DNA from 2 places in the Lysobacter sp. SCRH-1R genome. Region 1 is predicted to be linked to the other one. Evidence: riboswitches for the same ligand, from Rfam matches in the RefSeq annotation. Region 1 holds a riboswitch; the other holds the start of a gene.

Evidence for each region. Region 1 has a riboswitch for cobalamin ahead of AC3ANK_RS15635 (ribonucleoside-diphosphate reductase subunit alpha). Riboswitches for the same ligand answer to the same signal wherever they lie in the genome.
Region 2: linked by a shared signal. The riboswitch ahead of btuB (TonB-dependent vitamin B12 receptor) and the one ahead of AC3ANK_RS15635 (ribonucleoside-diphosphate reductase subunit alpha) in region 1 are both predicted to bind cobalamin.

Annotation. Positions count from the first base shown of each region.
Region 1 covers NZ_CM173227.1:3,411,514-3,414,441, reverse strand. Annotated here, with positions in the region: gene AC3ANK_RS15635 (ribonucleoside-diphosphate reductase subunit alpha) at 1-1,604, opposite strand, end outside; cobalamin riboswitch at 1,923-2,212, opposite strand; gene AC3ANK_RS15630 (phosphoglycerate kinase) at 2,401-2,928, shown strand, end outside.
Region 2 covers NZ_CM173227.1:3,622,100-3,625,027, reverse strand. Annotated here, with positions in the region: gene btuB (TonB-dependent vitamin B12 receptor) at 1-1,544, opposite strand, end outside; cobalamin riboswitch at 1,686-1,907, opposite strand; gene AC3ANK_RS16600 (TfoX/Sxy family protein) at 2,108-2,479, opposite strand; gene AC3ANK_RS16595 (GAF domain-containing protein) at 2,476-2,928, opposite strand, start outside.

The sequences.
Region 1 (2,928 bases):
ATCGCCCGCGACAACGCGCGTGCTGCTTCCGAATCGAACGGCAGGCGCAGTTTGAAAAACACGTCCTGCAGGCCCATCACGCCGAGGCCCACCGGCCGCCACTTCAGATTCGCGCGGCGCGCGGTTTCGATCGGATAGAAGTTCAGGTCGATCACGCGATCGAGCTGGCGAACGGCCAGTCGCACGGTTTCGGCGAGCTTGTCGAAATCGAAGCGTCCGGCCTCGCCGTGCAGCGGGCCGTCGTCGAACACCTCCACATGATGCGACAGGTTGATCGAGCCCAGGTTGCACACCGCGGTTTCGTCCTGCGAGGTGACTTCGAGGATCTCGGTGCACAGGTTCGACAGGTGCACGACGTTGCCGTCGCGCAGGGTCTGGTTGCAGGCGCGGTTGGATTTGTCCTTGAAATTCATCCAGCCGTTGCCGGTCTGCGCGAGCGTGCGCATCATCCGCGCGTAGATGTCGCGCGCCTTCACCTGCTTGGTCGCCAGTCCGGCGACTTCCGCCGCGCGATACGCGCGATCGAACGCCTCGCCCCACAGGTCGGTCAGTTGCGGCACCTTCGCCGGATCGAACAGCGACCATTCGCCATCGTTCTCCACGCGACGCATGAATTCGTCGGGAATCCAGTTCGCCAGGTTGAGGTTGTGCGTGCGGCGCGCCTCGTCGCCGGTGTTGTCGCGCAGTTCGAGGAATTCCTCCACGTCCGCATGCCACGGCTCCAGGTACACGCACGCGGCGCCCTTGCGCTTGCCGCCCTGGTTCACCGCGGCCACCGACGCATCGAGCGTCTTCAGCCACGGCACGATGCCGTTGGACAAACCGTTCGTCGAACGGATCAGCGAACCGCGCGAACGGATACGCGTGTACGACAGGCCGATGCCGCCGCTGAACTTCGACAGTTTCGCCACGTCCATGTAGCGCCTGTAGATGCCTTCGAGCGAATCGTCCGGCGAATCGAGCAGGAAGCAGCTGGAGAGCTGTTCGTGCGTGGTGCCGGAGTTGAACAGCGTCGGCGAGGACGGGATGTAATCCAGCTGCGCCATGCGACGGTACAGCGCGAGTGCTTCGCCGACGTCCTCGCTCAGCGCGCAGGCGATGCGCAGGAAAAACTGCTGCGGCGTTTCGATCACGGTGCGCGCGGTCGGATGGCGCAGCAGGTAGCGGTCGTAGAGCGTGCGCAGGCCGAAGTAGTCGAAGCGCTGGTTGTGCGCGTTGTCGATCGCGTCGTTGAGCTTGCGCGCGTGCGCCTGCACGAAGGCGAGCAGGCGGTCGTTGATCAGGCCCAGCTCGTGGCCGCGCTGCACCGACTGCGAGAACGCGTGGATCTCGATGCCGGCGACTTCCTTCTCGATCACGCCCGCGAGCAGGCGCGCGGCCAGGCGGCCGTACTCGGGCTCCTCGGCGGTGAGCAGCGCGGCGGTGCGGATCGACAGTTCGTCGAGTTCGCGCGTGCTGGCGCCGTCGTAGAGGCCGGAGATGGTGCGCGTCGCCACGCGCATCGGGTCGATCGCGAAGAGGCCTTCGCTCGCGCGCGTCACGGCGCGCACGATCTTGTTGAGGTCCACCGGTTCGCGATGGCCGCTGCGCTTGGTCACCGTCATGGTGAGGTTGGCGGCGGGCGGCGTGAGCGCGAATCCGGACTCGTGGTCGGACGGACGCGCTTCGGGCGCGCGTGCGGCGGGCTCGCGGACGGGCGTGGCGACGGGGGCTTGCGTGGTGGTGGTCATCGGCGACTCCGGTGCGTGGGCGCACGTCTGGCCGTCCTCTCCCTCGAAGGACGACGCGGGCGCGGGAGTCGGAGCGTGAATCCGGGGTGTCGCTCAGCCCGAGACGGCGGGCGGGCGACGGCGCGAACCGTCGCGTGCAGCGACACCGACCGTCTTCCCTCCGAAGACTCCGTGGCCGGTCACCGCGCGGTGTGCGACGCGCGGCTGTCGGCAGGTCTTCGGACTCGGGACCTGGAGCCGGAAACGAGCGGGGCAGGAACGAGAACCTGGAGAAAAGCGCTGCGAGCGCTCACTCGTTTCCCGTTCCTCGTCCTCGTGACTCGTTTCCCGTCTCCACCTACCAGCAGCCGCTTCCCAGGCGCGACGCCCAGTGCCATGGCCACCTTCGTTTCCCATACCGCTGCGGGGCAGTGCTGGATTCCCACCAGCTTCCCGTTTTAAGCCAGCCCGCGAGGGCCGGCACCGACGGGCCACAACATATGCGGGCTCACCGGATCCGTCAACGCAAAATGTTGTGGATAACCGCAGAACCGCAATCGCGTTCGATTTGCCCGCGCCCGTGTCGGGGAGGACAATGCACGGCTTCGCGGCGGCGATCGCACGCCGGCCCGCGCCTTCCCGTCACTCCCATCCCACCCCTTCCGCAGGAAGGGCAGCAGAGGAAGCACCCATGTCCATCGTCCGCATGTCCGACCTCGATCTCACCGGCAAGCGCGTGCTCATCCGCGAAGACCTGAACGTGCCCATCGAGGGCGGCCGGATCACCTCCGAGCAGCGCATCACCGCCGCGCTGCCGACGATGAAACTGGCGCTGGAGAAGGGCGCCGCCGTGATGGTCACCTCGCACCTGGGTCGCCCGAAGGAAGGCACGTGGACGCAGGAGGACTCGCTGGCGCCGGTGGCCAAGCGTCTTTCCGAGCTGCTCGGCATCGACGTGCCGCTGGTGAAGGACTGGGTCGATGGCGTCGACGTGAAGCCCGGCCAGCTCGTGCTGCTCGAGAACTGCCGCATGAACGTCGGCGAGGGCAAGGACGACGAGGCCCTGTCGAAGAAGTACGCCGCGCTGTGCGACGTGTACGTCATGGACGCGTTCGGCACCGCGCATCGCGCGCAGGCGTCCACGCACGGCGCCATCAAGTTCGCGAAGGTCGCCGCCGGCGGCCCGCTGCTGATGGCCGAACTCGACGCGCTCGCCAAG
Region 2 (2,928 bases), 210 kb from region 1:
GTGTCGAGGTAGCTGATCGCGCCGTTGATGGTCCAGTCGGCGACCGTCGTGTCGATGCCGAGCTCGGCGCCGCGCATGCGCGCGCGTTCGACGTTGTTCGGCAGGCCGATCGCGGCGTCGAAGGCGATCAGGTCGTCCACGTCGGTGGTGAACGCGTCGAGTCGCACGTTGAAGGTGTCGCCGCGCCAGGCGGTGCCGAGTTCCCAGGTTTCCGATTCTTCCGGATGCAGGTCCGCGTTGCCGAAGAACGGGTAGTACAGTTCATTGAACGTCGGCGCCTTGAACGCGCTGCCGTAGCCGGCGGTGATGCGCCAGCCGTGCGCGAACTCGATGCCCCACGCGGCGCTGCCGGTGGTGTGGCCGCCGAACTGCTCGTTGTCGTCGCGGCGCACGCTGGCTTCCAGCGATTGCGCACCGAAGCGCCCCTGGTACTGCACGAACGCCGCCTTGTTGTCGCGCGAGGTCTCGTCGTACTGCGTCGTGCTGCTCACGCTGTCGTCGAGCCAGTCCAGGCCGATGCTGAGCAGGTGCTTCTCGGCGAGGCCGAAATCGCCCTGCAGCGTGGCGCTGTCGCGGTAGGTGCTGAAGTAGTCGAGGTAGGTGTCGCCGAGGTAGTTGTCCGACGCATCGGTGTTGCGGCCGGCGGTCAGGTGCAGGTCGACGCGGCTGTTCGGGTGCCAGCGCAGCTTGCCGCCGACGACCTGCTGCACGGTCTTCGCGCGATCGGTGAAATCGCCGTCGAACTCGTTGTCGCCTTCGTTGCGCAGCGCGTGGCCTTCCAGGCTCCACTGTTCGTCGAACTCGATGCCGCCGCGGACCGACAGTGCATCGCGCGTGTAGCCGTCGCGATCGGGCTGCGAGCCCGGTGCGATGAAGCAGCCCGCGCCGTCGAAGGTCACCGGATCCAGGTAACCGCTGCACGCGTCGATGCCCTGCGTGTGGCTGTACGAGTAGTCCGCGCCGAACCACGCGCGCCCACTGCGACCGCCGAAGCCGGTGGAGAATTCGTTGAGGCCGTTGGAACCGCCGCCGACGCTCACGCGCGGCGCGAAGCCGTTGCGGTCGCGGCGCGTGAACACCTGGATGACGCCGCCGATGGCGTCGGCGCCGTACAGGCTCGAACGCGGGCCGCGCACGATTTCGACGCGATCGATCAGGTCGACCGGCAAGTCCTGCAGCGATGCCAGGCCCGAGGTCGCCGAGCCGATGCGCACGCCGTCGACGAGCACGAGCACGTGGTCGGATTCGGCACCGCGCAGGAACAGCGTGGTGAGCTTGCCCGCGCCGCCCTGGTTCGACAGCGAGATGCCGGCGCGGCCACGCAGCAGGTCCGGCAGCGAACGCGCCTGGCTGCGGCGGATCTGTTCGGCGTCGATCACTTCCACCGGCGCGAGCGCGTCGTTGACGGTGACGGCGGTGCGGTTGGCGGTGACGACGACTTCGTCCAGGTCGGTCGCCTGCGGCGCCGCGTGCGCGAGCAGGGGCAGGGCGGACGCGCAGGCCAGGGCGAGCGCTTGGACGTGGACGGTGCTGCGGAAGGACATCGCGATTCTCCGGCGCGGATCGGGCGCCAACGGCAAAGGGAACGGTTGCCGGAAGAATCGAGGCCGCTACGGGGCGCGGGCGCGCCGACGTCGCCGCCGCGACGCCCTCCGCATCGCAACCAGTGGAGGCCGGCCTGTCGCCAGGCGGCCTGCTTCGTGGCCGGTCTCCGGACTCGCGGGCGAGGACGATGTCCTCCGGCTGCGGCGCCTTCCCGTGCATGCGCACAGTGGCGGTGTGCCGAGCCTGTTGCTCGCTTACCGTTGCGGGGGCAGTGCCGGACTGGCCGTGGTGCGGCGTCACCGGCTTCCCGTTTCAACCCGTGGGCAGGACGCCGGCGGGTCACCTCGAAGCGGGGCGAAGTCTACGGCATTTTCGCGGTTGTGCTTCGTTTGGGTGTTTTTGGGGCTCAGGGGGAGCCGCTGCCTCGGCGTGGAGGGCGCGATAAGGAGGCTGCTAGATCTGGAGCGAGTTGCTTCCAGGGCCGCGGGTGATGCTTCACCCCTCCCCAACTCTCCCTGCAAGCAGGGAAGGGAGCAGAAGCCGAGGCGGTGACGCTACGGACTCACTCCCGATCCGCCGGCTCGTCGAACAACGCCGGCATCGCCATCGAATCCTCGCGTGCCATCTGCGTGGTGGTCACCGGCGCGGCGGCCGGCTTGTAGCGCGGCGGCGGGAGCAGCGCGGTGGCGGCGTCGGCGGCGAGGATCAGTTCGCTGCGGCGTTCGTCGGAAATCTCCTGCCAGTGGCAGTCCTGCAGCGCGCCTTCGATCGCGTACAGCAGGTTCAACGTCGGCTTGAAGCCCGCGCGCTTGACGCGCATGAAGGCTTCCACCGTGCCCACCGCGGCGAGGTCGTCGCGCGTGCGCAGTCCGACCTGGCGCAGCCAGGCGGCGGACTTCGGGCCGATGTTGCGCAGCTTGTCGGTGCTGGTCATTCGAGTGACTCCACGAAAGCCCGCGCGATCGCCTCCAGGCCGTGCTGGTCATCAACGTCGAAACGATCGTGAACCGGACTGTCCAGGTCGAACACGCCGATCAGCTCGCCCTTCGACGACACCAGCGGGACGACCAGCTCGGAGTTCGACGCCGAATCGCAGGCGATATGGCCCGGGAAGGCGTGCACGTCGTCGATCCGCTGGGTCTGGCGAGTCGAGGCCGCCGCGCCGCACACGCCCTTGTCGAGCGGGATGCGCACGCAGGCCGGCAGGCCCTGGAACGGGCCGACCACCAGTTCGGTGCCGTCGAAGAAGTAGAAACCGACCCAGTTGAGCTGCGGCAGCGCGTGATAGACCAGCGCCGACAGATTGGCCGCGTTGGCGATGCGGTCGCGCTCGCCGTGCACCAGCGCGCGGGCCTGCGCGAGCAGCTGTTCGTACTGTTCCGG